DNA from 3 places in the Luteibacter sp. HA06 genome. Region 2 is predicted to be linked to each of the others. Evidence: riboswitches for the same ligand, from Rfam matches in the RefSeq annotation. Region 2 holds a riboswitch; each other region holds the start of a gene.
What was found. Region 2 has a riboswitch for cobalamin ahead of ACVWWJ_RS01475 (CoA-acylating methylmalonate-semialdehyde dehydrogenase). Riboswitches for the same ligand answer to the same signal wherever they lie in the genome.

Region 1 (10,105 bases), 4.3 Mb from region 2:
CGGCCAGGGTACCGGTGGTTTCCGGATCCCGCGTCCATAGCGAATACTCGCTCTGCAGGGCGGCGATCTGATGAACGCCGGATGCCTTGCGAATGGATTCGGCCGAGGCCTCGGACAGCCCGAGGTGACGCACCTTGCCTTCCTCTACCAGGCGGGCCATGGCGCCAACGGTCTCTTCGATCGGTACCCTCTGGTCGACACGGTGCTGGTAGTAGAGGTCGATGTAGTCGGTCTTCAGGCGGCGCAGGCTGCCTTCCACGGACTGGCGCACGTACTCCGGGCGGCCGCTGATACCGCGCTTGGTCGGGTCGTTCGGATCGCGCACGATGCCGAACTTGGTCGCCAGGAACACTTTGTCGCGGCGCCCGGCGAGCGTACGGCCGAGCAGTTCCTCGTTGGTGTGCGGGCCGTACGCGTCGGAGGTATCCCAGAACGTGATGCCCAGTTCGAGCGCCCGCTCGAGGGTGGCGATCGATTCCTTCTCGTCACCGGCACCGTAGAACTCGCTCATGCCCATGCAGCCAAGGCCGAGCATCGACACCTGCGGGCCGTGCGTTCCGAGTTGGCGGGTTTTCATGCGTTTCTCCTTCGTTTCGAGGGGAGGGCAGCCGGCACCGGCGCGGGAGGCGTCGGGGCTTCGGCGGGGGATGGGGCGCCGTCTTCGACGTACATCGAGCGATACAGCGCGATCTTGTCGTCCAGCCGCGCGATGGTCTCGGTGAGGGTGACCAGTTCGTCGCGGAGGTTGGCGGCGTGGCGGGCCAGGAGATCGCCGCGCAGGCGAATGCTCTCGGGCGTCTCGCCCTGGCGGCGCAGCTCGGCATATTCCTGGATCACCCGCATCGGCATGCCGGTGGCGCGCAGCTTGAGCACGAAGTGGATGAAGCGCATCTCGGCCTCACCGTAGACGCGCTGACCGCTCCGGCGTGGCACCGGATCGATCAGGCCGATCTGCTCGTAATAGCGCAGCGTGTGCGTGGTGAGGCCGGTGGCGAGAGCGGCCTCGGCGATCGTCATCGAATTGGGCATCCGACGAGCGTACGCCTTCGAGTGCGCTCTAAGTCAACAGGGTCCGGCCGCTCACATCCTGCTGCTTCTTGTGGGAGCCGCTTCAGCGGCGATGGCTGCTTGAGGCACCCTGGCCCGCTGTCGCGGGATCGCCGGCAATAGCCGGCTCCCACACAAAGCCGAACCCGCTCTTCTCAGCGGAGAATCAGACCGGCAGGGGCTGTACGGCAGTCGGTTTATGGTCGGCGTCGAGAGCGATCATGGTGAACGTGCCGCGCGTGCAGAGCTCACGGGCGCCGGTAAGCAGGTCCTCGGTGTACATGGCGACGTCGATCTTCATCGAGGTGCGCCCGACGGAGACGACCGTGGCGATCAGCTCGACCATCTGGCCCTTGCGCACCGGCACGTGGAAGTCGACCTGCTCCGAACGAGCCGTGACGACGATCTGGCGGGAATACCGCGAGGCAGCCAGGAAGGCCGCTTTATCCATCCACGCCAGAGCTTGGCCGCCGAACAGCGTGCCGAGGTGATTGGTGTGGTCGGGGAAGACGATTTCGAGGAGGCGAGCCTCGATGGGGCGGGCGATGTCGGTCACGGGGTAGTTCCTTGTTGCAGTGCAGCATGCATCATACCGCACGCTTTACTGTGGGAGCCGCCTCTACTGTGGGAGCCGCTTCAGCGGCGATGGGTGCTCGCGGCTAGCTGGCCCGCTGCCGCGGGATCGCCGGCAAATAGCCGGCTCCCACAACAGCCGGCTTCCACACAGCTGGCTCCCACAGAAGCTGGCTCCAACACAGCTAGCTCCCACAACAGCTAGCTCCCACAACAGCTAGCTCCTATAAGCAGCCGGCTGCTGGAATCAGAACGACTGGTCGAAGGCGACTTCGCCTTCCACGCCTACCTGGTAGGACGACACGCGGCGCTCGAAGAAGTTGGTGAGTTCCTGGACGTCCTGCAGGTCCATGAAGTCGAACGGGTTCTTCGAGCCGTACTTTTTCGGCATGTCCAGCTGGACGAGGCGCTGGTCGGCGCAGTACTCGAGATACTGGCGCATGTCGGTGACCGACAGGCCGGCGACGCCGCCCGAAAGTACGTCCTGGGCGAACAGCGTTTCGCAGGCGATCGCATCTTCGAGCATGGCTTCGACCTGCATGCGCATCTCGTCGTCGAAGAGGTCCGGCTCCTGCTCACGCACGGTGCGGACGACTTCGAAAGCGAAGGCCATGTGGCCGGACTCGTCGCGGAACACCCAGTTGGTACCCGAAGCAAGGCCGTGCAGCAGGCCGCGCGAACGCAGGTAGTACACGTAGGCGAAAGCGGCGAAGAAGAACAGGCCTTCGATGCACGCGGCGAAGCAGATCAGGTTGAGCAGGAACTGACGACGGTGCTCGCGAGTGTCCAGGCGGTTGAGGCCCTGGATGGAGTCGATCCACTTGAAGCAGAACTCGCCCTTCGCCGCGATCGACGGGATGCTCTCGATGGCCGCGAACGCCTTGTTGCGCTCCGACGGCTCCGGAATATAGGTGTCGAGCAGCGTGAGGTAGAACTGCACGTGCAGCGCTTCTTCGTATAGCTGGCGCGAGAGGTACATACGCGCTTCGGGCGAATTGATGTGCTGGTACAGGTTAAGCACCAGATTGTTCGACACGATCGTATCGCCCGTGGCGAAGAAGGCCACCAGACGATGAATGAGGTGACGATCCGCGTCCGACATCTTCGACTTCAGGTCCGACGTGTCCAGCGAGAAGTCGACTTCTTCCACCGTCCAGGTGTTGCGGATAGCGGAGCGGTACATCTCGTAGAACTGCGGATACTTCATCGGCCGCAGCGTCAGTTCGAAGCCGGGGTCGAGGATGTTGGAGTCGCGGGTGATCGGTGCAGCGGACATCGGGTACCTCGGGTAAGAATGAGCGGTTCTGTGGGAGCCGACTCTGTGGGAGCCGCTTCTGTGGGAGCCGCTTCAGCGGCGATTGACCTTCCGGCTAATCCGCTCCGTTGGCTTTTCGCCGCTGAAGCGGCTCCCACAGTTTCGCGGCTCCACAGTTTTGTGGCTCCCACAGTTTTCGTCGCGTTACTGGCAGGCTTCGCAGTACTCGGGGTTCTCGAGCGAGCAGAACACCGCGGCTTCGGCCTGTTCCTGGGCGTCGGCGACCGGGGCGATCGGTGCCTGCACGGCAGCCGGCGAACTCACCGTGGTCTTGGCGATGCGCGTGGCAGGACGCGAACGCAGGTAATAGGTCGTCTTGACGCCCGACTTCCACGCGTACATGTACATGGACGACAGCTGGCCGATGTTCGGGTTTTCCATGAACAGGTTCAGCGACTGGCTCTGGTCGATGTAGGCACCGCGCGCGGCGGCGAGGTCGATGAGGGCCTTCTGCGGCAGTTCCCACGTGGTGCGGTACACCTCGCGCAGCCGGGCGGGGATGGACGTGATGCCCTGTACCGAGCCTTCGGCAAGCTTGATCTGGTCGCGCACTTCGGCGGTCCACAGGCCGAGCGTCTTCAGCTCGTCGACCAGGTAACGGTTGACGACGAGGAAGTCGCCCGAGAGCGTCTCGCGCTTGAACAGGTTGGATACCTGCGGCTCGATGCACTCGTAGCAACCGGCGATCGAGGCGATGGTGGCGGTCGGCGCGATGGCGATGAGCAGCGAGTTGCGCAGGCCCTTGGCCTTGATCTTCTCGCGTAGCTCGGCCCAGCGGCCGTCCAGATCGTTCGGCGTAGCGGCCGGCCAGTAGTCGAACTGCATTTCGCCGTTGGCGGAGCGGGTTTCTTCGAAGCCCGGCAGCGGGCCGTCGCGCTCGGCGATCTCGTTGGACATGGACAGCGCGTGGAAGTAGATCTCTTCCTGGATGCGCGTCGACAGCTTGCGCGCTTCTTCCGAATCGAACGGCAGGCGAAGCTTGAAGAAGACGTCCTGCAAGCCCATCACGCCGAGACCGACCGGGCGCCACTTCATGTTCGCCGTCTTCGCCGTGGCGATCGGGTAGAAATTGAGATCGATGACGCGGTTGAGCTGGCGCACGGCGGTACGCACCGTGGTGGCGAGCTTGTCGTAGTCGAACTGGCCGTCCACCACGTGGCGGGCAAGGTTCACCGAGCCGAGGTTGCACACCGCAGTCTCGCCTTCCGAGGTCACTTCGAGGATCTCGGTGCACAGGTTCGACAGGTGGATGACGTTCTGCGGCAGGGCAGTCTGGTTGCTGGTCGCGTTGGAACGATCCTTGAAGGTCATCCAGCCGTTGCCGGTCTGGGCCAGCGAACGCAGCATGCGAGCGTAGAGCTCACGCGCCTTGATCGACTTCGAAGCGAGGCCTTCGGCTTCAGCCTTCTCATAGGCGGCGTCGAAGGTCGGGCCCCAGGTGTCGACGAAGTGCGGCACGATCTTCGGGTCGAACAGCGACCAGTCACCGTCGATCTCCACGCGGCGCATGAAGAGGTCGGGCACCCAGTTGGCGAGGTTGAGGTTGTGCGTGCGGCGCGCGTCGTCGCCGGTGTTCTCACGCAGCTCGAGGAATTCCTCGATGTCCGCATGCCAGGATTCCAGGTACACGCAGGCCGCGCCCTTGCGCTTGCCACCCTGGTTCACTGCGGCCACGGAGGCGTCGAGCGTCTTCAGCCAGGGCACGAGGCCGTTTGAATGGCCATTGGTCCCCTTGATCAGCGAACCGCGCGAACGGATGCGCGAGTAAGCGAGGCCGATGCCGCCGGCAAACTTCGACAGCTGGGCCACGTCGCCGTACTTGGCGTAGATGGATTCGAGTGCGTCCTGCGGCGAGTCGAGCAGGAAGCACGACGACAGCTGCTCGTGCGCGGTACCGGCGTTGAACAGGGTCGGCGAGCTGGCCAGGTACTCCAGCGACGAGAGCATGCGGTACAGCTCCAGCGTCTCGGCGACGTCGTTGCCACCGAGCGCGCAGGCGATGCGCATGAAGAAGTACTGCGGCGTCTCGATGACGAAGCGCTTGGTCGGGTGGCGCAGCAGGTAACGGTCGTACACCGTGCGCAGGCCGAAGTACTCGAAGCGACGCGAACCGGTGGTGTCGATCGCATCGTTGAGCTTACGTGCGTTGATCTGCACGAAGTCGCGAAGGCGCTCGTTGAGGATGCCGAGGTCGAAACCGGTGGAGATCGACTGCGAGAACGACTGGATGTCCTGGCCCGACACTTCCTTGTCGACGAAGGCGGCGAGCAGGCGTGCAGCGAGCTGGCCGTATTCCGGCTCTTCGGCAGTCAGCGCGGCCGAGGTGCGGATCGACAGCTGGTCGAGTTCCTGGGTGGTGGCGCCGTCATACAGGCCGCCGATCGTCTTCAGCGCCACGCGCATCGGATCGACCGCGAACAGGCCATCGGCGCTGCGTGTGACCGCGCGCACGATCTTGTTCACGTCGACCACTTCATGGCCGCCGTTGCGCTTGGTCACGCGCATCTGTCCGGGATTGTGCGGCGGCGTCAGCGCGAAGGCCGGCGGCGCGTCGTTCCTGTAACCGGCGGCAGGCGCCTTGTCGGTTGCAGCGGAGGGGGTGGCGGCCGCATCGGCCGTCTCGGTGCGCTCGCGCGCTGCGGAATCCATCGTCGTCATTGTGTTGGCAGCCCCATGGCCTTGGTCAAACCCCGATCCCGAGGGCAAGGCTCGATGCGATGGGGGCGAAACACGGGAAACGTCGGGACGGAGCGCCGTGAAGGGCTCCGATCCGCGACGTGCTTCCCCGCGGAAGCCGTCACCACTATCGAGGCCGCTCGGGCTCCGATTGTTGGCAGGTCTTCGGACTCGTGGACATGGACCTTCCGATCCGCCTACCCGTCGCTTCCCAGCCCCCGAAGGACCAGTGCAATGAACGGGGTCGTTTCCACTTACCGCTGCGGGGCAGTTCCGGATTCACACCGGTATTCCCTATTAAGTCCGACGGGCAGTCGCGCCTCTTCGGACACCAACGGGACACACCATATAGCTGGTGAAGGGGTGCGTCAACACAAGATGTAGGGTGTTTGGCCTAGGTGCTTGATCGGCTTGGGACTCCCTTTTGTCAAGCGCTTTTCGTGACCGGCGGCATGAGGGTTTCGTGAAGATCGTCTACACAAAGGGAACCACAATCACCCGATAAAATCGCGGCCCATTCCCATCCCACGATTGCTCGACTGATGCCCTCATCGTTCGCATTGCAGGACCAGACCCTCCTTTCCCATGCGCTCGATGGCCTGCCGTTCGGCTTCGCCGCCGTGACAGCCTCGGGAGAGCTGCTGTACGCCAACGCCTGGGTCGCGGCGCGCCTGCGCGAGCACGAGCCGTCAGGGTTCATGGGCCTGTGGGATGCGGGGAGCCGCGATCGGCTACTCGCTGCCTTGCCGCTGGCCGCCCCCGGGAACGGGGTGCGGGAGCTGGCCCTTGTCACGGCGGACGGCGATACCGTGCGGGTGTCACTCGAGGCCCGGCCCGGTCTGCCGGCCACCGTGGCTGTCACCATCCGCTCCGCGAACCCGGAGACAGGGAGCACCGGCGCCGCCGAAGACCGACGCCTGGCCCTGATCGAGATCGGCAACCTGCTGCGCGACCTCGAAGATCCGGCCGAAATCGCCTATCGAGTCGCCGAAGTGCTGGGCCGGACGCTCAAGGTGAGCCGGGCCGGGTACGGCACGATCGACCCCGTCGCCGAGACCATCGCGGTGGAGCGTGACTGGAACGCGCCGGGTATCCAGACCCTCGCCGGCGTGCTGCACTTCCGCGATTACGGCAGCTACATCGACGAGCTGAAGCGCGGCGTGACCACCGTGATAACCGATGCCAGGACGGACCCACGGACCGCGTCCACCGCCGACGCGCTGGACGGGATCCGCGCGCTGTCCTTCATCAATATGCCGGTGACCGAGCGCGGCGGCTTCGTGGCCTTGCTATATCTCAACCACGAAGTGCCCCGTGAATGGCCCGAGGAAGAGATCAGCTTCGTCAGTGAAGTGGCCAGCCGCACGCGCGTGGCGGTGGAGCGGCGCCGTGCAGAGCACGAGTTGCGGTTGCTCGCCAAGGACCTCGAGCGCCAGGTGGTCGAGCGTACCTATGAGCGCGACCGGGTCTGGACCCTGTCCAGCGACATCCTGGTCGTCGCCGACACCGAAACGCGCCTGCTCTCGGTCAACCCGGCGTGGACCGCCATCCTCGGCTGGAGCGAGCGCGACACGATCGGCCGCTCCTACCTCGACTTCGTTCATCCGGAGGACGTGCCGCGCACGCAGGATGAAACCGGTCACCTTGCCGAGGGCGAAACGACGCTTCGCTTCGAGAACCGCTATCGCACCGCCGACGGCGGCCTGCGTACGCTTTCGTGGCGCGCGGTGCCGAGCGATGGGCTGATTTTCGCCGTGGCGCGCGACGTCTCGGCCGAGCGCGAGCGTGACGCCGCTCTCGACGTGGCCCAGGAACAGCTGCGCCAGGCGCAGAAGATGGACGCGATCGGCAACCTCACCGGCGGCGTGGCGCACGACTTCAACAACCTGCTCCAGGTGATCAGCGGCAACCTCCAGCTCCTCTCGGCCGACGTCGCCGGGAACGAACGCGCCGAGCGTCGCGTCGCCAACGCCATGGCCGGCGTCACGCGGGGTTCCAAGCTTGCTTCCCAGTTGCTCGCCTTCGGCCGTCGCCAGCCGCTGGCACCCAAGGTGGTGAATATCGGTCGTTTTGTCCGCGACATGGACGAACTGCTGCGCCGCGCCTTGGGCGAGGCGATCGAAGTGGAGACCGTGATCGGCGCCGGCTTGTGGAACACGCTGGTGGATCCTTCGAACGTAGAGAACGCGCTGCTCAACCTCGCGATCAATGCGCGCGATGCGATGAACGGGCAAGGGCGCCTCACGGTGGAAGCCGGCAACGCCTTGCTCGACGACGCCTATGCCAAGGCCCACGGCGACCTTCGCCCGGGGCAGTACGTGATGCTGGCCGTGACTGACACCGGCGCCGGTATCTCGCAGGACATCCTCGGGCAGGTCTTCGAACCGTTCTTCACCACCAAGCCCGAAGGCCGCGGTACCGGACTGGGCCTGTCGATGGTCTACGGCTTCGTGAAGCAGTCCGGTGGCCACGTGAAGATCTACAGCGAGCCCGGTGAGGGCACGACCGTGAAGATCTACCTGCCGCGCTCTACGCAAGGCGAAGATCGTGTGGTCGAACTCGAAGAAGAGAGCGTACGTGGTGGCGACGAGACCGTCCTGGTCGCGGAGGACGACGAGCAGGTGCGCGAGACCGTGGTCGGGCTGCTCGCCGACCTGGGTTACCGCGTACTGAAGGCGCGCGATGCGGAAAGCGCATTGTCGATCATCGAAAGCGGTATCGCGATCGACCTGTTGTTCACCGACGTCGTCATGCCGGGTCCGCTACGTAGTCCTGAACTAGCCCGCAAGGCCGTCGAGCGTCAGCCGGGCATCGCCGTGCTGTTCACCTCCGGCTACACAGAGAACGCCATTGTGCACGGCGGCCGGCTGGACGAGGGCGTGGAACTGCTGAGCAAGCCGTACTCGCGCGAGGCGCTGGCGCGCAAGATTCGCCAGGTGCTCGCCGGCCGCGTGCCGCGTACCCCCGTAGGCCCCACCGCTGCACCCGCGCCTTCGATGCCGCCACCGAACGGTGTGCCGGCGCCGTTGCGCGTGCTGGTGGTCGAGGACGATGCGCTGATTCGCATGTCCATCGCCGAGATGCTCGATAGCCGTGGACACGTTGTTTTCGAAGCCGGGGACGGGCACGAAGCCATGCGCCTGCATGGCGCCGAAGCGATCGACATCCTGCTTACCGATGTCGGCCTGCCGGGGATGAATGGTGTGGAGGTGGCCGAGCGCATGCGTGAAGTGCAGCCGTTGCTACCGGTGATCTTTGCCACCGGCGATCACAATGCGAATGGCGTGCAGCGCGATGCGCGCACGGCCGTTATCGTCAAGCCGTATGGGGTGGCGGATCTTATGGAGGCCATTGGGCGGGTGGCGCGGGTTCCGGCCTGAGAGCATCGCCGCTGAAGCGGCTCCCACAGGTATCAAGAGCATCGCCGCTGAAGCGGCTCCCACATGGGCTGGTGCTTTCTGTGGGAGCCGATTCATCGGCGAAGGGTGCTAGCGATAACGAAGGGTGCTAGCGATAACGCACCCTGCGCTGGGTCAAGGCAACATATGCCCCCCAGTCACCCCGTAAGTCTCCCCGGTAATAAAGCTCGCCTCCTGCGAAGCCAGCAGCACATACACCGGCGCGCACTCCACCGGCTGCCCGGGACGCTTCAGCGGCACGTTCTTGCCAAACTCCACCAACTTTTCCTGCGGCTGCCCGCCGCTCGGCTGCAGCGGTGTCCACACGGGACCCGGGGCCACGGCATTCACGCGAATACCCTGTTCCGCGACCTGCTTGGCGAGGGCCTTGGTGAAGGCGACGATCGCGGCCTTCGTGGGCGCATAGTCGAGAAGAATGTCCGAGGGCTCGTACGCCTGGATCGATGCCGTGTTCACGATCGCGGCGCCCGGCGGCATATGCGGTAACGCGGCCTTGCACAGCCAGAACAACGCGAACACATTGGTCTGGAAGGTTTCCTGGAAGGCAGCACTGTCCAGCTCATCGATGGACTTGGCGAACTGCTGGCGACCCGCGACGTTCGCGAGGATGTCCAGGCCGCCCAGTTCCTTCACGGCCCTATCGACCAGCTTCTTGCAGAAGGCCTCGTCTTTCACGTCGCCTGGTACGCCGATGACGTTATGGCCTTCGCCGGTAAGTAGCGCGATCACTTCATCGGCATCTTTCTGCTCCGACGGAAGATAGTTGATCATCACGCTGGCGCCCTCGCGCGCAAAGGCGATCGCTGCCGCCCGGCCGATACCGGAATCGCCGCCGGTGACCAGGGCCTTGCGATCCTTCAGGCGGCCATTGCCGCGGTAGCTGGTCTCGCCGTGATCCGGCTTCGGCACCATCTCCCCGGCGAGGCCAGGCGCAGGCTGTGGCTGCTTGGAGAAATCCGGTTGCGGGTACTGCGTGCGCGGATCGCGCATGGCATAGGGGTCGTACGTGGCGTGCTTCGCCATGGGGGAGGTCCTCGGGGTGGGGAGGCCTCCGGTTTACGGGTCGGGACGTCCA
Region 2 (10,105 bases):
GACCAGCGTCACGCGGCCTGCTGCGAGTGGTGCGGCCAACGCCTGCTCCAGCGTCATGCGGCGCTGTGCCTCGGCCTGACGCTGCTTTACCTCTTCGTCGAGACGGTGCGACAGCTGCAGCTGCACGCCGATCACACCGACGAGGATGAGCACGAACGCGCCCAGCAACACCGACATCAGGTCCCCGAAGGCGGCCCAGATCGGCGCGACCGATTCGCCTTCGAACTCGATATCGTCGCTCATGCCGTTTCCGTCCCGGCGGAGGCGCGCTGACGTGCCAGCTGCTGCATCTCTTCCATGATCTGCTTCTGCGAGAGCATGCTGAGATCCACGACCTCGCGTGCCTGCGCGACGTAGTAAGCGAGCTGCTCGTCGCTACGCGCGAGCGAGCTGTCGAGCGCCGTGGCGACGATCTGCAAGCGTTCCATCAGCGCCTCGTTCGACTGGCCGAAGAGCTGCACGCCCGCGCCGAAGGTTTCGCCCAGGCTAGCCACGTCGGTCGCGCTGGCAGCGACCTGCGCGCCGACGATTTCGAGCTTGCCGGTCTCGGCTTCGATGTGGTCGGTGAAGCGGGTGCTGACACGCTCGAGCAAGTCAGCCGAGGTGGTAACCAGCGCATCCACGGCAACACGCTGTTCGGTCGACGCGTGGTTGACGGCATCGAGCAGGGTCTCCAGCGTGGCGAGAAGTCGGCTGCGCTCCTCGAGCATGGCCGTGTCGCGGACCATGCTTTCGGACAGTTTCTGGCGCAGTTCGGCGACGATCTCGGCGGCGGCTTTTGGCGCTTCGGAAGCTGCGTCGACGAGGCGGGAGATCTCGGCAATCGTGTCGCTTGCGTGTGCCTGGGTCTGCGTAGCGATATCGCCGGCCGTGCGCGCCAGTGTGTCGCAGATCTCCTGCTGGCGAGCGGCGACGTTTTCGCCCGCCTGCTGCCAATGGTCGTCCAAGGCAGCGACCATGGCCGTGAGTGAATCCGTCCAGGAAGTCAATCGCTCGGCATCGCGTGCCTGCAGCTTTGCCTGCAGGTCTTCATGCGAGGCGTGCACCACACCGACCAGCGACGCTGCATGCGCTTCGAACGCAGCCGACGCGCCAGCCAGCGCGTGCTGGTTGCGCGAAGCGAGGGTTTCATGCGCGGCGCCCTGCCTTGCCAGCGCGTCGTTCCACGCCCCGGCAACATTGTCAGCCGTCGTGTCGAGACGCAACGCAACGCCTTCCAGCAAGGTGACCGAGCGCTCTTCGAAGGTCTCGGCGAAACGCTGCTGCGCGGCCTGCAGATCCTCCGCCAGCTTCTCGTTCGTACGCTTCTGCTCGACCAGGGCACTTTTCCAGATGTCCGCAACCGCTGTCGTGCTCGAAGCGAACGCAGTGGAGAGGCCTTCCAGCTGCTGTTGTACCGCCTGGGTGACGGTGTCGTGCAGCGACGCCGTCTCGCGTGCGAGGCCTGCCATGGTGGATTCCATGACCGGCTGGAAGGCCGCGCTTGCCGCGCGTGCGCTTTCGGTCACGCTGTCCTTCAAGGACTGCTCGACCGACGAGGCGAGCTTCGCGTAGATCTCGCCGGTAGCAGCGTGGAATGCCTCCTGGCTGGCACGCTGACGCTCGTTCGCGTTTTGACTGTGCTGCTCGATGCTCGCCATCATGGTTTGCAGGCGATCGATCAGCGCCGGCATCACTTCCGTCTGCTGCTGCAGAAGCTTGAACGACTCCTCGCGCTGATGGGTCTGCGAGTAGATGCGCAGCGTGCTGGCAATTTTTACGTCCAGCGACTGCACCGCTTCCAGCCGCTCGCGACGGCAGAGCGCGGAGAGCAAGCCGAGCATGGCCGAGGTAGCGACACCGGCGATGGAGGTGCCGAAGGCAAAGCCAAGCCCCTTCACCGGCGCGGCGAGCGACCCGCGGATCGCCTGGAGGTCCGTTGCGCTTTCCAGCGCGAGGCCGGTGCCGCGAAGGGTCGCCATCATGCCCAGTAGCGTGCCGAGCATGCCCAGCAGCACCAGCAACCCGACCAGATACGGCGTCAGCGTCGGTGCGGGCAACGCAACGCGTTCGCCTTCGACGCGCAGACGCACGGCATTGCGCAGGCTCGGATGCAGGCGCTCGAGAAAGCTGCCCAGACCCGAAGGCGCGACCGACATATCCGCCACGGCATGCTGAAGCGTACCGGTCGCCTGGCGGTAACGATGCAGCTCGAACGCGCCCGCGATGTAGCAGACGCCGATCAGCGACGCGACCGCGGCGCCGAGCGGATTGGAACCTACGTAGCCCGCGCCGATCCAGCACACGGCGACAAGGCCGACGACGAACACTGCGAGGTTGAGAAAATTTCTGAACATGACTTTCCAGTTAGCTGGCACGAAGGGCTGCGAGCAGGCCTTCGACCGGTTGAAAACGAACGTCCAGTTCGGCGAGCAATACGCTCTGCATGTCTTTGCGGAACACGTCCAGCCATAGGGCAGCTGCATCGTCAGTCGTACCCTGGGTGCGCTGGCGCAGGCCGTCGAAGTAGTCGCCCAACAGAGTGGGCACCTTGCCGAGGAGGGACTGCTCCCGCGGGCTCAGCGCCATCTCCATCACCGCGTCCACCTCGGCGAGCCGGGCCAGCGCGGGCGAAGCCTGCGCGAGCATGTCGCGCAGGTTGCCGCGCAGGCTGCCCGTGGTCGCCTGGATCTTCCTTTGCAGTGCGATGTAGCGCTGGCGAAGCGGCGCGTAGTCGTTCGCGGCATCCAGGCTGGGCATGCCCTGCGCTTCCCGCTGCGCCGCCGTCAGGAAGGTGCGATCCGTCTCGACCGCCTGGACCAGCGCGGCGCGCGACCGCGCGCACTCCTCTTCCACGGACTGCCCGAACGCCGGCACGTTCTCGGCCGGCTCGGCAGGCACCCCGTCGAGCGCTGTCGACAAGGCGATCGCCTGCTTCCAGTCGAGCCAGAGGCTCAGCCGGTCAGGGAGGGTAGCCGCGGATTGTGGGGCGTCGACGTCGGTGAGGCGGGTAAGCAGGCGAATGAACGCCGGACCCCTGACCGTCGACCGTTGAGCTGCTGCGTGCACGGTTCTACTGGCTAAAAGACGACCATTTTACACGCGAACGCGGACCGGGCCGTTTCACGCCGATGGCGAGGTGAACCCGGGAGTGGCGGGAATATCAGACATGCTGAGAATGAGGGTGGACGCCGCTCAGACGCCGGTCGCCTGGGGCTTGGCTGGGCCGGCGGGCTTCGCGCCGTGACCCTCCCGCGGCCGCATCGCCACCCGGACCAGGTAGATCACGATCAGCACATTGGCGACCAGGATCGCCAGCTTGAGCCAGCTGAAGCGCTCGATGCACTCGTAGATCTCCACCGGTACCAGCGAGCCGGTCGCGATGACGGTGAACCATTCGGCCCAGTACTTGCGCATCCACAGGCCGATGCCTTCGGTGGCGAAAATAGCCGCATAGACCAGCGCCACGATACCGACGGCGACGAACTTCGCCGGCCCCATGCCCTCCAGGAGGTGCACGAGGCTCCAGCGCATACCGTTGCTTTCGGTCAGCTGCAGGTGCTCCAGCCATTGGACGAGATGCTGGAAGCTCTCCTGCTCGTCCAGCCGGAACGCCGCGATGGCAATAAAGATGAGCCCGATGGTCTTCACCGCCTTGTACACCGCGATGATGCGCAGGCCGGCGGGGTAGTGGGGCGTCGCTTCCGGATCGGTCGAGGTGGTTTCAGGGGCCATCCCCCGATCTTAGCCGGTCCCAGACATAGTCTCGACACAGCCGGGACTAGCTTGCAGCGGTCCGCCCGCAAGCGAACCCTTCCCCACCCAGCGAGCAACTGCCCATGAGCTACCGCCCCGCTCCGCGTCGCTCCGTCGTGGCCAATGCCATCTACGGAGTTCTCAATCCGATTCCCTTCGGCTTTTTCGTCGCCGCGCTGATCTTCGACGTCATCTACGCGAAGACCGGCGAAATGCTCTGGATGAAAGGCGCCGCATGGCTCATCGCCATAGGCCTGGTTTTCGCCATCATCCCGCGCCTGGTCAACCTGGTGCAGGTGTGGATCACCTCCCGGCGAAGCACGGTCGCCGCCGAGCGCCTCGATTTCTGGCTGAACCTGCTCGCCATCATCGTCGCCGTCGTCAATGCCTTCGTGCACAGCCGCGACGCGTATTCGGTGATCCCCGCCGGTGCATGGCTGTCGGCCCTTACGGTCCTGTTGCTGGCCGTCGCCCATATCGTCATTGCCGTGCGACCGACTGCTTCGGGGAACCTCATCCATGAATAAGACCCTCTACCGCAGTGTGCTCGCCATGGCCTGCGTGGCTGTCCTGGGCGGGTGCGACGAGAAAGCTTCGTACCAGCCGGACCAGCAGTCGGGCAGCAATCCGACCCTGCCCAATCCGCAGCGCTTCCTCGTGCCGCCGATGCAGGTGCCCGACAAGGCCGGCTGGAAAGCGGGCCAGACGCCGACCGTGGCGCCGGGTTTGAAGATCGACGCGATGGCCACCGGCCTGATGCACCCCCGCCAGCTCTACGTCCTTCCCAACGACGACGTGCTGGTCGTGGAATCCAATGGTCCGGGCACCGAGCCGGTCACAACGCCCAAGCAGCTCCTCGCCGGCATGGTGAAGAACCAGTCGGGCAAGGGTGGCAAGGGCGGCAATCGGATCACCCTGCTGCGCAAGAACGCCAGCGGCGGCTGGGACAAGCACATCTTCATCGAGAACCTGAATTCCCCGTTCGGCGTGCAGCTGATCGGCGATTCGCTGTACGTGGCCAACACCGACGGTATCGTGAAATTCCCCTATGCGGCGGGCGAGACCGAGATCAAGGCACCTGGGGTCGGTTTCACCGATCTGCCCAACACCATCAACCACCACTGGACCAAGTCGCTGCTGGCCAGTCCGGATGGCACCAAGCTCTACGTGGGCGTCGGCTCCAACAGCAACATCACCGAGAACGGCCTGGCCGTGGAATATCGCCGCGCGGACATCCTCGAGGTGGACGTCGCGACGGGCGCCAGCCGCATCTATGCGTCCGGGCTGCGCAATCCGACCGGCCTGCAATGGGAGCCCACCACCGGCAAGCTCTGGGCGATCGTGAACGAGCGTGATGAGATCGGTGCCGACCTCGTGCCTGATTACATGACCTCGGTACACGAGGGTGCGTTCTACGGCTGGCCCTATAGCTACTACGGCCAGAACGTGGACAGCCGGGTCAAGCCACAGCGCCCCGACATGGTCGCCAAGGCGATCAAGCCGGACTACGCCATCGGCTCGCACGTCGCTCCGCTCGGGCTCTTGATGTCCGCCACCAACGGCCTGCCGGCGCAGTTCCAGGGGGGCGCCTTCATCGGCGAACACGGCAGCTGGGATCGCTCGCCGCTGAGCGGCTACGAAGTGGTCTTCGTGGCGTTCAAGGATGGCACGCCCGTGGGCAAGCCGGTCTCCGTTGTCAGCGGCTTCTTCTCGAAGGACGAGAAGCAGCTGTTCGGTGCCCCGGTCGGGCTGGTGCAGGACAAGGAAGGCGCGATCCTGGTCGCCGATGACGTCGGCGACACGGTATGGCGCGTGACGGCGGCCACCAAGTAAGAAGCAGCCGCCGCTGGTGTGGGAGGAGGCTAAGTGTGGGAGGCTCTGTGTGGGAGCCGCTTCAGCGGCGATAGCCAGGCTTCCTCACCCCCCCCATCGCCGGCATAGCCGGCTCCCACACAAAGAAAATGGCCCGGGCGATCACTCGGCCCGGGCCCCCTCTTGCGCACGCCAGCCTTCCGGCGGGTGCGCTACAAACGTCCGCCTTAGCGGATGTTCTTTTTCTTTTCGTCCTTCGCGGCCTTCTTTTCTTTCATGGTCTTGGCCGGTTTTTTCTTGTCGCTCTTCTTTGAATCCAGACCCTTGCTCATACAGCCTCCTCAGTCAGGGTAAACGCGCGTGTCCTGCGCCCGATGCAAGACTACGCCAAACGGCCACCGTTGAGAGCTACCCATCGCCAGGTTCTACCGCACTGCAGCTTGAGCGGTTCGGCCGCCACGCTACACTCGGGAGATCACAGGTGTCCTGCCGCCACGTAAGCGGTGCGCAGGGTGAAACGGGAAGCCGGTGCGGATCACGAGATCCTATTCCGGCGCTGCCCCCGCAACGGTAAGCGAGAACACCCGACGATAAGACCACTGCGCGAAGCGCGGGAAGGTGTCGGGGTGGTGCGGTACGCATCGCTCGCAAGCCCGGAGACCGGCCTGTGCAGGTGCCTTCGGGTGCCTCCTCGGGTGTTGCGGCGGGCAACCGGACGGGCTGATACGGCGCGGCCACCCGCTGCTCCGCGTCCTCTTGTCTGCTCCGCAGCACCCATTTCGCGGGTGAGCGTACGGAGCAGGACCATGAACAAGCTGGACTCAGTTGCGGCCGATGTCGCGACCGTTAAATTACTGATCGACGGTGTCTTCGTCGAATCCAAAACCACCGAATGGCGCGACGTCGTCAACCCCGCGACGCAGGCCGTGCTTGCGCGCGTGCCGTTCGCGACGCCTGACGAAGTGAACGCTGCGGTGGCCGCCGCGGCACAAGCCTTCAAGAGCTGGCGCAAGACACCCATCGGCGTACGCGCGCGCATCTTCCTGAAATACCAGCAGCTGATCCGCGAGAACATGGGCGAACTCGCCGCCCTGCTCAGCGCGGAACAGGGCAAGACCCTCCCCGATGCCGAAGGCGACGTGTTCCGCGGCCTGGAAGTGGTCGAGCACGCGGCGGCGATCGGCAACCTGCAGCTGGGTGAGTTGGCCAATAACGTGGCCGGCGGCGTGGACACCTTTACCCTGCTGCAGCCGATCGGCGTCTGCGCGGGGATCACGCCGTTCAACTTCCCGGCGATGATCCCGCTGTGGATGTTCCCGATGGCCATCGCCACGGGTAACACCTTCGTACTCAAGCCTTCGGAGCAGGACCCGATGGTGACGATGCGCCTGGTGGAGCTGGCTCTCGAGGCCGGCGTTCCCAAGGGCGTGCTCAACGTGGTGCACGGTGGCGAAGCCGTGGTCAATGCGATCTGCGACCACGCCGATATCAAGGCGGTGTCCTTTGTCGGTTCTACGCGGGTCGGCACGCACGTCTATCACCGCGCTTCGCAGGCGGGTAAGCGCGTGCAGTGCATGATGGGCGCGAAGAACCACGCCGTCGTGCTGCCCGATGCGAACAAGGAGCAGACACTCAACGCACTTGCCGGTGCCGCCTTCGGTGCGGCAGGCCAGCGCTGCATGGCCGCCTCCACCGCCGTGCTGGTAGGTGAGGCGCAGTCCTGGATCCCGGAACTCGTGGCCAAGGCAAAGACGCTCAAGGTCGGCGCAGGCAACGCGGCGGGCACCGACGTCGGCCCGCTGATTTCCTGCGCGGCGCGCGAGCGCGTCGAGGCCTTCATCGCTTCCGGCGTGGAGCAGGGTGCCACGCTCGAGCTCGACGGACGAAAGCCATCCGTGCCGGGTTTCGAGGAAGGCAACTTCGTCGGCCCGACGATCTTCTCGGGCGTGCGTCCGGGCATGCGTATCTATGACGAGGAAATCTTCGGCCCGGTGCTCGTCATCCTTGCGGCAGCCTCGCTCGACGACGCGATCGACCTGGTCAACGCCAATCCGAATGGCAACGGCACGGCCGTGTTTACCCAGTCGGGTGCGGCAGCGCGTCGTTTTCAGGAAGACATCGATGTCGGCCAGGTAGGTATCAACGTGCCGATTCCGGTGCCCGTGCCGCTGTTCTCGTTCACCGGCTCGCGCGCCTCGAAGCTGGGCGACCTTGGCCCCTATGGCAAGCAGGTCGTCATGTTCTATACCCAGACCAAGACGGTGACCCAGCGCTGGTTCGATGACGACACACTGCATGTCGGCGTCAACACCACCATCAGCCTGAAGTGATGGCCGCGCTCATGGACATGCCGCGGGTTCCACCACCCCAGACTGACCTGAATGACGAGCAGCTCGCCTATCGCGATGCCGCGCACGCGTTCGCCATGGCCGAGCTGGCTCCGCATGCCGCACGCTGGGACGCCGAGAGCGAGTTTCCGCGCGAGGCGATCGGCAAGGCCGGAGAGCTCGGCTTTTGCGGGCTCTACGTCGACGAGCAGGCTGGCGGCACCGGCCTCACCCGCCTCGATGCCACCGTCGTCTTCGAGGAGCTGGCGGCTCTCGATCCGTCGACGGCGGCCTTCATCAGCATCCACAACATGGCCACCTGGATGCTCACCGCGCACGCGACACCGGCCGTACGCGACACCTGGGGTCCCCTGCTCGCCAGCGGGGAAAAGCTGGCCTCCTACTGCCTCACCGAGCCGGGTGCTGGCTCGGACGCCGGATCGCTGAAGACGCGCGCCGAGCGCGACGGCGACTCGTACGTGATCAGCGGAAGCAAGGCTTTCATCTCGGGCGCAGGCGCTACCGACATGCTGGTGGTGATGGCACGCACGAGTGAGGGAGGCGCGCGTGGCATCAGTGCCTTCGCTGTTCCGGCGTACTCGCAAGGCATCGGCTACGGACGCAACGAGGAGAAGCTGGGCTGGCACAGCCAGCCCACGCGCAGCGTGAGTTTCGACGGCGTGCGCATTCCAGCGGACCATCGCCTGGGTGCCGAGGGCGAAGGGTTCAAGATCGCGATGAAGGGACTCGACGGCGGCCGCCTGAACATCGCCGCGTGTTCGCTGGGCGCGGCACAGGGCGCGCTGGATGCCGCCCGCCGTTACATGGGCGAGCGCAGGCAGTTCGGCAAGAAGCTCGGTGAGTTCCAGGCCCTGCAGTTCAAGCTGGCCGACATGGCTACCCAGCTGGTGGCCGCGCGGCAGATGGTGCACACGGCAGCTCGCAAGCTGGACGCCGGCAGCAGCGATGCCACTGTCTGGTGTGCCATGGCCAAGCGTTTCGCCACGGACGCCGGCTTCGCCATCTGCAACGACGCCCTGCAGATTCACGGTGGCTACGGCTATATCCGCGAATACCCGATCGAACGACTGCTGCGTGACTCGCGCGTGCACCAGATCCTCGAAGGCACGAACGAAATCATGCGCGTTATCATCGCGCGTCACCTGCTCAATACCGAAGAGGAACTGCGATGAGCGACACCGCCGCGCGCTACACCGGGCTTACGCTGGACATCGACGGCCACGTCGCCGTCGTCACGCTGGCCAACGCGCCCGCCAATGCCTGGACCCGCGACAGCCTGGTCGCCCTGCGCAACCTCGTCCACGATCTCGACGCCAACCGCGACGTCTACGCACTGGTGATCACGGGCCAGGGTGAGAAGTTCTTCTCGGCCGGCGCCGACCTCAAACAGTTCGCCGATGGCGACAAGGCCGTGGCGCGCGAGGCGGCACGTCGCTTCGGTGAGGCCTTCGAAGCGTTGTCTGCGTTTCGTGGCGTGAGCATCGCGGCAATCAACGGTTACGCCATGGGTGGTGGCCTTGAATGCGCCCTCGCCTGCGACCTGCGCATTGCCGAGGAACAGGCGCAGATGGCGTTACCCGAGGCTGGTGTGGGTCTCCTGCCGTGCGCTGGTGGCACGCAGAACCTCGCCCGCCTGGTCGGCGAAGGCTGGGCCAAGCGGATGATCCTGCTGGGTGAACGCGTGGATGCCGCGACGGCACAGCGGATCGGCCTGGTCGAAGAGGTCGTGCCCAAGGGTGAGTCGCGTGCCCGCGCCATCGCCTGGGCCTTGCAGGCGGGCAAGCAGAGCCCTACCAGCGTCGCCACCTGCAAACGCCTGGTGCAGGCCACGCGCACGCAGAGCCATGCGACGGCGCTGGTGAGCGAGCGAGAGGCGTTCGTCGATCTGTTCGACACCGAGGATCAGAAAGAAGGCGTGCTCGCGTTTCTCGAGAAGCGTGCACCGAACTGGACGAACGCATGAGCGACGCATCCCTGCCGGTGGAGGCACCCGTCTTGTTCGAAGAGCGCGTTGCAGAGCATGGCAAGCGCATCGGCATCGCGACGCTCAACGCACCGAAGACGCTCAATGGCCTGTCGCTGGACATGGCCCGGCTACTTGGCGATCGGCTGCGCGCCTGGGCCGCGAACGACGAGATCGCGGTAGTCGTTCTGCAGGGCGCCGGCGAGAAGGCGTTCTGCGCCGGCGGCGACCTGCACAGCCTTTACCG
Region 3 (10,105 bases), 520 kb from region 2:
CGCCACGTGGAATGCATCGCCATGATCGGGAACGCGCGTACGGCCGATCGCGTCGATGCCCCAGCGCGCGAGGCTGGCAGCCAGGAACGGGCCGTTGGAATCGTGGATGCCGGCCAGTGGCAAAGGGCCGCCATCGTTGAGCTCGCTGCCGGTATTGATCACCGTGACGCGAGGACGGCGCACCACATCGAGATGACCGATCCCGAGCGCAGCAAGCAACATGATCGCCGCGGGATCGACGCGTCTCCCGGGCGGTAGCGCAACCTCACCCGACTCGATATCGGCACCGGAAAGGCGCACGTTCTGGCCGCGTCGTTCCTCCGCCATGAAGCGGACCGTATCGCCGTTGCGTTCGGTGCGCTCGACGGGAACGACCGTATCGAAACCGGCAGGCATGCGCGCGCCAGTGGCGATTTCGCATGCCTCGGCATGGGGGTAGTCGTAGGTGTCGTCGCCGGCGGCATGCATGGCGGCGACGGCGTACGTCGAGCCAGCGGATATCGTTTCCGCCGGTGCTCGCAAGGCGTAGCCGTCCATTGCCGCGTTATCGAAGACCGGCAGGGAAAGGGGGCTGATGATGTCTCGTGCGAGAAAGCGCCCCGGGGCGTCATCGATGCCGACACGCTCGCTCTGCAGCGTGCCGGTTTCGCCTAGTAGCAGGGCTAACGCGTCGGGGTAAGAAATCATGGGTGGAGCGTAACCCCATCCGGGCAAATGTAGGAGCCGGGTTATCGGCGATGGAGCATATGGCTTCACCGCTCCGTTGGCTTTTCGCCGATGAATCGGCTCCTACGACAGCTCTTTAAGCGGTGCGGCGGGATGCCTCCTGCACCGCCGCCGGGCGATACGCGTGGAAGGCCACCGTGGCCGAGGCACGGCCCTGGCTCAGCGAGCGCAATGCCGTGCTGTAGCCTTCGAGCTGGGCGAGCGGAACGTCGGCTTCGATCTCCGTGCGTTCCTGCGTGTCGGCAAGGTTCACGATCTGGCCGCCGCGACGCTGCAGGTCGCCCAGCAGATCGCCCACCGCCGAACCCGGCGAGCTCACCGACACCCGCATCACCGGCTCCAGCAAGACCGTACCGGTCGCCTCCAGCGCCGCCTTCACACCCACCTGCGCGGCACGATGGAACGCCATCTCGTTGGAGTCCACCGCATGCGCCTGGCCATCGGTGACCACCACATGGGCACCGACCACGGGATAACCGCGGGGACCTTCGAGCAGGGCCGACAACGCACCCTTCTCCACCGCCGGCTGGAACTGCTTCGGGATCACGCCGCCCGTGGTCTTGTCCTCGAAGCGGTTCGTCTCCTCGCCCGTCGGGGTGACCGAAAGCACCACGCGTGCGTACTGGCCACTGCCGCCCGTCTGCTTGGCAACCTTGCCTTCCACCGGACCCGACGCCGAGGCGGGGGTCTCCTGGTAGGCCACGCGCGGCGAACCCGTGCGCACCTGCACACCCCATTCGCGACGAAGGCGTTCCACCATCACTTCCAGATGGAGTTCGCCCATGCCCCAGACCAGCGTCTCGCCGGTGTCCGGATCGGTGCCTACGCGGAAGGACGGATCCTCCTGCGCCAGGCGCGCCAGCCCGTTGCCGAGCTTTAGCAGGTCCGCCGAGCGTTCCGGCGACAGCCGCCACGACAACACCGCCGGTTGTGCCTGGATGGTTTCCAGGCGCATCGGGTGATGCGAGTCGGCCAGCGTTTCGCCGGTCGCGACGTCCTTCCAGCCTGCGATCGCGACGATGTCGCCCGCCTCCGCGGCGTCGACCGCGTCGGTATCTTCGGCGCGCACGACGGCCAGGCGGCCGACGCGCTGGACACGGTCCGTACCGCTACGCCACACCGCGTCGCCCACATGCAGACGACCGGAGTACACGCGCACGAAGGCCAGCGGGCCATGCGCCTGGTTGACCACCTTGAAGACCAGCGCGGCGAGCGGCGCGTTCGCGTCGGGCGCAACCGTGACGTCACCGTCTTCCGTGTGCGCGATCACCGCGGGGCGATCGAGCGGCGACGGCAGGTAGGCGACGAAAGCGTCGAGCAGCGGTTCGATACCGACGTTGCGGAACGCCGAGCCCGGCAGCACCGGCGAGCCGGCACGCGCCAGGGTGCCGCGACGTAGCGCGGCCGTGAGCGTGACCGCGTCGATCGGTTGATCGGCGAGCCACAGTTCGGCCAGTACCTCGTCACGATCTGCCACGGCGGCCACGAGTTCGGCGCGCGCTTCCGCATGGGCCGCGCGTTCCGCGTCGTCCCAGGCGTGGATCGTCGGCATGCCCGCATCGTCGAAGCGCCAGATGCGCTCGCTGACGAGGTCGACCAGACCGGTCATGTGTTCGCCCTCGACGATCGGGCGCGCGACGACCCACGGATTCGCACCGAGCTTCTCGCGCATCTGCGCGACCACGGCGTCGAAGTCCGCACCGGGACGATCCATCTTGTTGATGAAAGCCATCAACGGGACGCCGTGGCGACGCGCCTGGTGCCAGACGGTTTCCGATTGCGGCTGCACGCCGGCCACGCCGGAGAACACCGTGACCGCGCCGTCGAGCACGCGCAGCGAACGCTCCACCTCGATCGCAAAATCGATATGGCCGGGGGTGTCGATGAGGGTAAGGCGATGAGGCTGCCCGCCGTCAGGCGTCCAGTTCGCGCGCACGGCCGCAGCACCGATCGTGATGCCACGCTCGCGTTCGAGTTCCATGTGATCGGTGGTGGTGGCGCCGTCGTGCACTTCGCCGGTGCGATGGATCGTGCCGGTCTTATAGAGCAGGCGTTCGGTGAGCGTGGTCTTGCCGGCATCGACGTGCGCAATGATGCCGAGGTTGCGCCAGTGGCTGACGGGAATGCTGGTGTCGCGCGGGGTGGTACTCATGGCTAACGGTTCCTGATGGGTCGCCAGGGGCTCGATACGTACGTCGAGCGAGGCACTCCCCGATCCTGTTGCCGCCGCCCCTGGCTGAGCAGGACGGTCAGGATCGAGGGTCGCGGCTGTTCTTCATGGCACGCTGCTCCGGTAAGGAATTGCAGAAAAAAGACAAAAAAAAGCACCCTCGCGGGTGCTCGTCGTGTTCTTCGAGGCCGGGGTGTCGTTACGTGAACGACACTCCGCCAGGCATGGGACGCGCGCACCCGCGACGCGCCCAAGGGGCGATCGGTGTGACGTACATCAAATCATGCTTGCAGCGGAACATGGCTGGGCTCTCTTGGTGAGTGGGAGATGCTACGCCCTGCCGGTGAGGGCCGGCAAGGGCGTTGCGTCTTCGCTGGGCCCTTAGTTAGGGATGGTACGAGTCATTTCAAGGGGGATGCTTGTTGGGGATGCTTGCCGGGGGAGAGCATCGCCGCTGAAGCGGCTCCCACAACCAGCCGGGACCTGCCGGGTACGTGAGGCGTGATGTGGGAGCCGCTTCAGCGGCGATAGGCGTCCAGCGCCGAAACGAGAACGTGAAATTGAAGAACTTTCATTTTCCCCATTCGTTTAAAGGCTCACACTTCCCGCAGTCCCTCACCGGAGTTCCCCCATGCGCTACGTGAAACTCGGCCGCACCGGCCTCGATATCTCCCCGCTGGTCCTGGGCTGCATGACCTACGGCGTGCCCGACCGCGGCAACCATGCCTGGACGATGGACGAGGAAGCAAGCCGCCCTTTCATTCGAAAGGCGCTCGACCTGGGCATCAACTTCTTCGACACCGCCAACGCTTATTCGGATGGCACATCGGAGGAGATCGTCGGCCGCGCGCTGAAGGATTTCGCGCGACGCGATGAAGTCGTCATCGCTACGAAGACTTTCTTCCACTGGCGCAAGGGTCCCAATGGCGGTGGTCTCTCACGCAAGGCGATCTTCCATTCGGTGGACGACAGCCTGGCGCGGCTCGGCACCGACTACATCGACCTGCTCCAGATCCACCGTGCGGATCACACCACGCCGGTCGAAGAAACGCTGGAAGCCCTCCACGACCTGGTCAAGGCCGGCAAGGTGCGTTACCTCGGCGCCTCGTCCATGTATGCCTGGCAGTTCGCGAAGATGGTCTACACCTCGCGCCTGCATGGCTGGACCGAATTCGTCAGCATGCAGGACCACTACAACCTGCTCCAGCGCGAGGAAGAGCGCGAGATGATTCCGTTCTGCGAAGACCAGCGCATCGCGGTGCTGCCATGGAGCCCGCTTGCCCGCGGCCGCCTCACCCGCGACTGGGACGAAAGCAGCACGCGGCAGGAGAGTGATGTCTTCGGGCGCACGCTGTACAACGCGACCGAAGATTCGGACCGGGCGATTGTCGAGGCCGTGAAGAAGGTGGCTGAAGAGCGCGGCGTTCCGCGCGCCCAGGTCGCGTTGTCGTGGGTGGCGCACCGTTCCGGCGTGACTGCCCCCATCGTTGGCGCTTCCAAACCCCATCACCTCGACGACGCCGTCGCGGCCATCGATCTGGTGCTTTCGCCCGAAGAGACCGCGACGCTGGAAAACGCCTACGCGCCACATCCCATAGCGGGCTTCGACTAAGGTCCGCCCGCTGTTGCAGGAGCCGATTCTGAGACTTGACATATGTGCGTATGCACGAGCATGCTCCGCCCATGGCCAGCCGCAACGACTTCTGCAACTGCTTCGCCGCCCGTCAGGCGGCTCGGGCACTGACGCGATCGTACGAACGCCATCTGGCGCCCAGCGGTCTGACGAGCTCACAGTTCTCGATCCTCGTCGTACTCGAAGATCTGCCGGGTATCGGCATGCGTGAACTTGCCGAGGAGATGGTCATGGACCGGACGAGTCTGGTTCGCGCACTGAAGCCCTTGCAGCGCGACGGTTTCGTCGCCGTGGCGGCATCGGCGGACGACCCGCGCCAGAACGTCTACATGCTCACTCCCGCCGGCGTGGCCAAGTCAGCGCACGCCGGAGAACTGTGGGCCAAGGCCCAGGCCGAGTTCGTCTCGAAGTTTGGAGGCGAATCTGCCGCCGAGGCGGCGCGCGACGCCTTTCATCGCATGGGACAGATGGGCTGACCTTTTTTTACGCTCTATTGTGCATACACACATAAATCAGGAATCGACGTCATGAGCAACAACACCCTCGGCACCGCACTCGTTACGGGTGCCTCCTCCGGCATCGGCGCCGTCTACGCAGACCGCCTTGCACACCGCGGCTACGACCTCGTCCTTGTCGCACGTAGCAAGGACAAGCTCGACGCGCTCGCGAAACACATCACGACCGAAACCGGCCGGAGCGTTCGCATCGTCGCCGCCGACCTGACGCTCGACGCGGACCTGCGCGTCGTCGAGAAAGTCATTGCGGATACGTCGGAACTCACGCTCCTGGTGAACAACGCCGGCGTCGGCGCGACAGCGCCGCTGCTTCAGGCGGATATCGCGAAGATGACCGATCTCATCGCCCTCAACGTGACCGCACCGACGCGCCTCGCCTACCAGGCCGTGCCGGGCTTCGTCGCTCGCGGCAAGGGAACCGTCATCAACATCGCCTCCATCGTCGCGATTGCTCCGGAGTTGCTCAATGGCGTCTACGGCGGCAGCAAGGCTTTCATGCTGGCCCTCAGCCAGTCGATGCACCACGAACTTGCCGACAAGGGCATCAAGGTTCAGGCCGTACTTCCCGGCGCCACCGCTACTGACTTCTGGCCTGTCGCAGGCTCGGCCGTGGAAAACCTGCCGACGGACTGGGTAATGAGTGCCGAGGACATGGTCGACGCTTCGCTGGCCGGCTTCGATGCGGGCGAGCTGGTGACGATTCCTTCCGTGGAGACAGCGGCCCTCGTCGATGGGCTGGAAGCGGCACGTCGTGCGTTGTTCCCGGAGTTGTCGAAGTCGGTACCGGCGTCGCGGTATGGCGTCAAGGCGGCGGTGACTGCGTAAACCTCTGCCATGTAAGAGCCGATTCATCGGCTCTTACATGGTGCGGCGGCGGGCGATGGCTTGTTCGATGATGTCTGCGGCGACGCGCGCACCGTTTTCCGCCCGAATCACCGCCGCTGCGCGCTGGGCTCTCGACGCGACGGCTTCATCCATCAACAGCGCACGTAGTTTCTCGGCGGCAACGCCGGCGCGATAACGCGATGCCGGCAACACATCGCCCACACCGAGCCGGACCACGCGCGCCGCGTTGTCCGGCTGATCGAAACCGTGGGGCACCACGAGTTCGGGGCAGCCGGCGCGCAAGGCCTCCTGCGTCGTTCCGATGCCACCGTGGTGCACGACAGCCGCGGCGCGCCCGAACAAAGCGCCGTGCGGCGCATATTCCGCAGCGAAGGTCCCGTCCGGAAGCACGGCAGGCAGCCGTGCACGCATCTCGGGCGAGCCGGTGAGCAGTACGGCCCGTCGACCTAGCGCTGCCGCAACCGACATGCTTTCGCGAAGAAAGCTCTCGCCGGCATGTACCGCCGCCGAGCCCAGCGAGAACACCAACGGCGCTTCCCCGGCGTCGAGGAAGCCATGCAATGCCGACGGCAGCATGTCGCCCGACGGCGTGTAGCGGCAGTATCCGGTGACCACGCTGTGCGCAGGCGCATCTTGCGGCGGCCGCCCCAACAGAGGCGAGTACATGGCCAACACCCCGTCGCGCGCGTGCTGGCCCCGGTGGAAAGGATCGCCCCAGACCGACACCGGCGCCAGTCCGAGCGACTGCCGGAAGCGGCGCACGGCTTTCGTCCAGGGTGAGGTGACCGTCTCGCTGATACGCCGTACCCAGGCACCACGGCGGGGCGACGAACGAAAGAACGCGTCCAGCCGGTCGATGCCCGTGGCCGGGGGATCGAACGCCGACAGGAACACCGCAGGCGACAGCGCCGCCGACAGCCACGTGATCCGTCGCGTCTCGCCAAGAATCTGCCCGGCGAAGGCGAGTGTGGAGGTCACGATCGCATCGGCATCGGCGCAAACAGGGGCCAGCGCCGCATAGCTGTCGGCGACATCGGCCGCGGCAAGGTCACGCACGACGAAGCGCGGTCCGCGCCAGGGATGAAACGCGCGGGCGGCGAAAGCGGCTTTGTCTTCGGGCTCGGCGATGCCACTGGCCAGCACAAAGTCCAGACCGGCCTCCGCCACGGCGTCGCGATGGATACCGTGGGCACCGATCGTGATGCGATACCCGCGTTCGCGCAGTTCCCGCCCCACGGCGAGAAAAGGAAACAGGTCACCCTGCGATCCGACGGTCGCCATCACGATGTGCCTTTCGCTCATGGCGCGCTCCCTGGGGTGGAGGCACATCCTCGCTGGGCGGATGTGGAGACGACGCATCGCCGTCGATTGACTTTGGGCGTCCATACGGCTAATTTTCCGCCGGTCAGCGGTCTTTATCTCTTTATGCGAATAGAAAGATAAAGCTAAGAGGGAAGCCGGTGAGAATCCGGCGCTGCCCCGCAGCGGTATATGGAGACGAGTCCGTCACAGGCACTGGATCGATGGCGATCCGGGAAGCGACGAGCAAGGCGGCACCAATCCGGTGCCACATCCACGAGCCCGAAGACCTGCCGCCGACCGGAACGCACGCGCCGTCATGGGCGCGAATGCTCCGTCCGACCTGGATGACCGCCTGGCGAGGGCTGTTCCTCGCAAGGGGTGCTCATCCGGTTCGCCCGCGGGGGCGAAGGTCGACGGCTAGCCACATGACGTGCTCCTGCCTGCCGCGCCCGGTCGCGGTGGCGCGCGTGCGTTCGTGTCCAGCCGCCCTTCCCTCCTCTTTGCCACGAAGAGGAATCATCCATGCCACACGTAACCTACCCGGGCTTCCCCCGCATTGGCCGGCGCCGCGAACTCAAGCGCGCCCTCGAAAGCCACTGGAAGGGAGAGACCCGTGCCGACGAGCTGCTCGCCGTCGCGCGTGAACTGCGCCACCGCCACTGGAAACTCGCCCGCGACGCGGGCGCCGACAGCGTCCCCGTCAACGACTTCTCGTTGTACGACCATGTACTCGACGCGGCCGTCCTGGTCGACGCCATCCCGACGCGCTACCGCGCGCTCGCCGATCGCGATGCTCTCACCGGCTACTTCGCCATGGCACGTGGCCATCAGGACGGCGACGTCGACCTGCACGCGATGGAAATGACCAAGTGGTTCGATACGAACTACCACTACATCGTGCCGGAACTCGAAGCCGGGCAGTCCTTCGCCGCGCGGCCTGAAAAGGTCGTCGCCGAATATCGCGAAGCGGTCGCGGCCGGCCATGCCGCGCGCCCCGTGCTGCTGGGACCGGTGAGCTTCCTGCGCCTGGCCAAGACCATCGACGGCAGCGACCCGCTTGCCCTGCTCGATCGGCTGCTTCCGGCGTGGCTTGGCGTCGTCGACGCCCTGGCGGATGCGGGCGCCGATTGGCTGCAAGTCGACGAGCCCACCCTCGTGCTCGACCTGGATGCCGACTGGCGCGAGGCCTTCCGCCGCGCGTACGCTGCCGTCGCCACGCACGGCCGGGTCCGCGTGCTGCTGGCCACCTACTTCGGTGAGCTCGGCGCCAACCTCGAACTGGCCACATCGCTTCCTGTCGCCGGCCTTCATGTCGATCTCGCCCGTGCCCCCGGCCAGTTGGATGCCGTTCTCGACGCCCTGCCGGCCGACCGGGTGCTGTCGGCCGGCGTGCTCGACGGTCGCAACATCTGGCTGAGCGATCCGGCGACCATCCTCCCGCGCGTGGACCGGCTTCTTGCCCGCCTCGGCCACGACCGCCTGTGGCTCTCCACCTCGTGCTCCCTGCTGCACGTACCGATCGACGTGTCCGAAGAGAAACACCTGCCTGCCCATCTGGCGGAGTGGCTGTCGTTCGCCCGGCAGAAGATCGCCGAGCTGCGCCGCTACGCCGACGCCGTCGCCGGCAGTGAGGCTGCACGAAAGACACTGACCCGCCAGCACGACATCGTCGCCAGCCGCCAGAGCTCGGGCGACGTGGTACGTGCGGACGTGCGTGCCCGCGTTCGCCAGCTCACCCCGCAGTTCGGCCAGCGTCGCTCCGGCTTCGCCTTCCGCGCCGCCGTGCAACGTGAGCGTTTCGACCTGCCCGACCTGCCGACGACGACCATCGGTTCGTTCCCGCAGACCAACGACCTGCGTATTGCCCGCGCCGCGCATCGCTCGGGCAAGCTTGACGACGACGCCTACGCGGGCATTCTCCGCGATGAGGTGCGTCGCGTCGTGCGCTTCCAGGAGGAGGCCGGCATCGATGTGCTGGTGCACGGCGAGCCCGAGCGCAACGACATGGTCGAGTACTTCGGCGAGCAACTGGATGGCTATGCGTTCACCTCGCTCGGCTGGGTGCAGAGCTACGGCTCACGCTGCGTCAAGCCGCCGATCATCTACGGCGATGTCGCACGTCCCAATCCGATGACGGTGGCGTGGTCGGCCTATGCGCAGTCCCTCACCGACCGGCCCATGAAGGGCATGCTCACCGGCCCGGTGACGATGCTGCAGTGGTCCTTCGTGCGCGACGACCTCGCGCGCTCCGAGGTCTGCCGGCAGATCGCCCTTGCCCTGCGCGACGAAGTGCACGATCTCGAGAAGGCTGGCATCGGCATCGTCCAGATCGACGAGCCGGCGCTCCGCGAAGGCCTGCCCCTGCGTCGCGCCGACTGGGATGCGTATCTTGCCTGGGCAGTCGATGCCTTCCGCATCACCGCCGGCGGCGTGAGCGATGCGACCCAGGTACACACCCACATGTGCTACTCGGAGTTCAACGACATCATCGAGGCCGTCGCCGCGATGGATGCGGACGTCATCTCGATCGAGACCAGCCGGTCACGCATGGAGCTGCTGGACGCCTTCACACGCTTTCAGTACCCCAACGGTATTGGCCCCGGCGTCTACGACATCCACTCGCCCCGCGTGCCGACCGAGGTCGAAATGGCCGATCTGCTGGCCCGGGCCCTTCAGGTCCTCCGTCCCGACCAGCTCTGGGTCAACCCGGACTGCGGCCTGAAGACCCGCGGCTGGCCGGAGGTATCCGCGGCCCTGAAAGGCATGGTGGCGGTGGCAAAAGCCGCCCGGGAGCGCCTGGCCGCGGTGGCCTGAGCCGCCTCCGCGCTGATCGTCTCTGGCCTGATCATGTCTGGTCTGATCATGTCTGGCCTGATCATTTGTGGCCTGATCATTTGTGGCCTGATTTCCCTG

Region 1: another riboswitch for cobalamin. It lies ahead of ACVWWJ_RS21705 (ribonucleoside-diphosphate reductase subunit alpha); the one in region 2 lies ahead of ACVWWJ_RS01475 (CoA-acylating methylmalonate-semialdehyde dehydrogenase).
Region 3: another riboswitch for cobalamin. It lies ahead of metE (5-methyltetrahydropteroyltriglutamate--homocysteine S-methyltransferase); the one in region 2 lies ahead of ACVWWJ_RS01475 (CoA-acylating methylmalonate-semialdehyde dehydrogenase).

Annotation. Positions count from the first base shown of each region.
Region 1 is NZ_JBSSDZ010000001.1:4,691,364-4,701,468, reverse strand. Features, by position in the region: gene ACVWWJ_RS21725 (aldo/keto reductase) at 1-577, opposite strand, end outside; gene ACVWWJ_RS21720 (MerR family transcriptional regulator) at 574-1,017, opposite strand; gene ACVWWJ_RS21715 (acyl-CoA thioesterase) at 1,214-1,603, opposite strand; gene ACVWWJ_RS21710 (ribonucleotide-diphosphate reductase subunit beta) at 1,868-2,896, opposite strand; gene ACVWWJ_RS21705 (ribonucleoside-diphosphate reductase subunit alpha) at 3,080-5,593, opposite strand; cobalamin riboswitch at 5,751-5,962, opposite strand; gene ACVWWJ_RS21700 (response regulator) at 6,154-8,991, shown strand; gene ACVWWJ_RS21695 (SDR family oxidoreductase) at 9,145-10,053, opposite strand.
Region 2 is NZ_JBSSDZ010000001.1:348,902-359,006, reverse strand. Features, by position in the region: gene ACVWWJ_RS01505 (OmpA family protein) at 1-243, opposite strand, end outside; gene ACVWWJ_RS01500 (DUF802 domain-containing protein) at 240-2,336, opposite strand; gene ACVWWJ_RS01495 (DUF3348 domain-containing protein) at 2,347-3,048, opposite strand; gene ACVWWJ_RS01490 (DUF2127 domain-containing protein) at 3,175-3,714, opposite strand; gene ACVWWJ_RS01485 (DUF2231 domain-containing protein) at 3,819-4,262, shown strand; gene ACVWWJ_RS01480 (PQQ-dependent sugar dehydrogenase) at 4,255-5,568, shown strand; cobalamin riboswitch at 6,010-6,230, shown strand; gene ACVWWJ_RS01475 (CoA-acylating methylmalonate-semialdehyde dehydrogenase) at 6,354-7,877, shown strand; gene ACVWWJ_RS01470 (acyl-CoA dehydrogenase family protein) at 7,889-9,067, shown strand; gene ACVWWJ_RS01465 (enoyl-CoA hydratase) at 9,064-9,858, shown strand; gene ACVWWJ_RS01460 (enoyl-CoA hydratase/isomerase family protein) at 9,855-10,105, shown strand, end outside.
Region 3 is NZ_JBSSDZ010000001.1:871,361-881,465, reverse strand. Features, by position in the region: gene ACVWWJ_RS03840 (molybdopterin molybdotransferase MoeA) at 1-687, opposite strand, end outside; gene fusA (elongation factor G) at 803-2,878, opposite strand; gene ACVWWJ_RS03830 (aldo/keto reductase) at 3,528-4,508, shown strand; gene ACVWWJ_RS03825 (MarR family winged helix-turn-helix transcriptional regulator) at 4,580-5,005, shown strand; gene ACVWWJ_RS03820 (SDR family NAD(P)-dependent oxidoreductase) at 5,057-5,869, shown strand; gene ACVWWJ_RS03815 (glycosyltransferase) at 5,903-7,192, opposite strand; cobalamin riboswitch at 7,283-7,501, shown strand; gene metE (5-methyltetrahydropteroyltriglutamate--homocysteine S-methyltransferase) at 7,715-10,006, shown strand.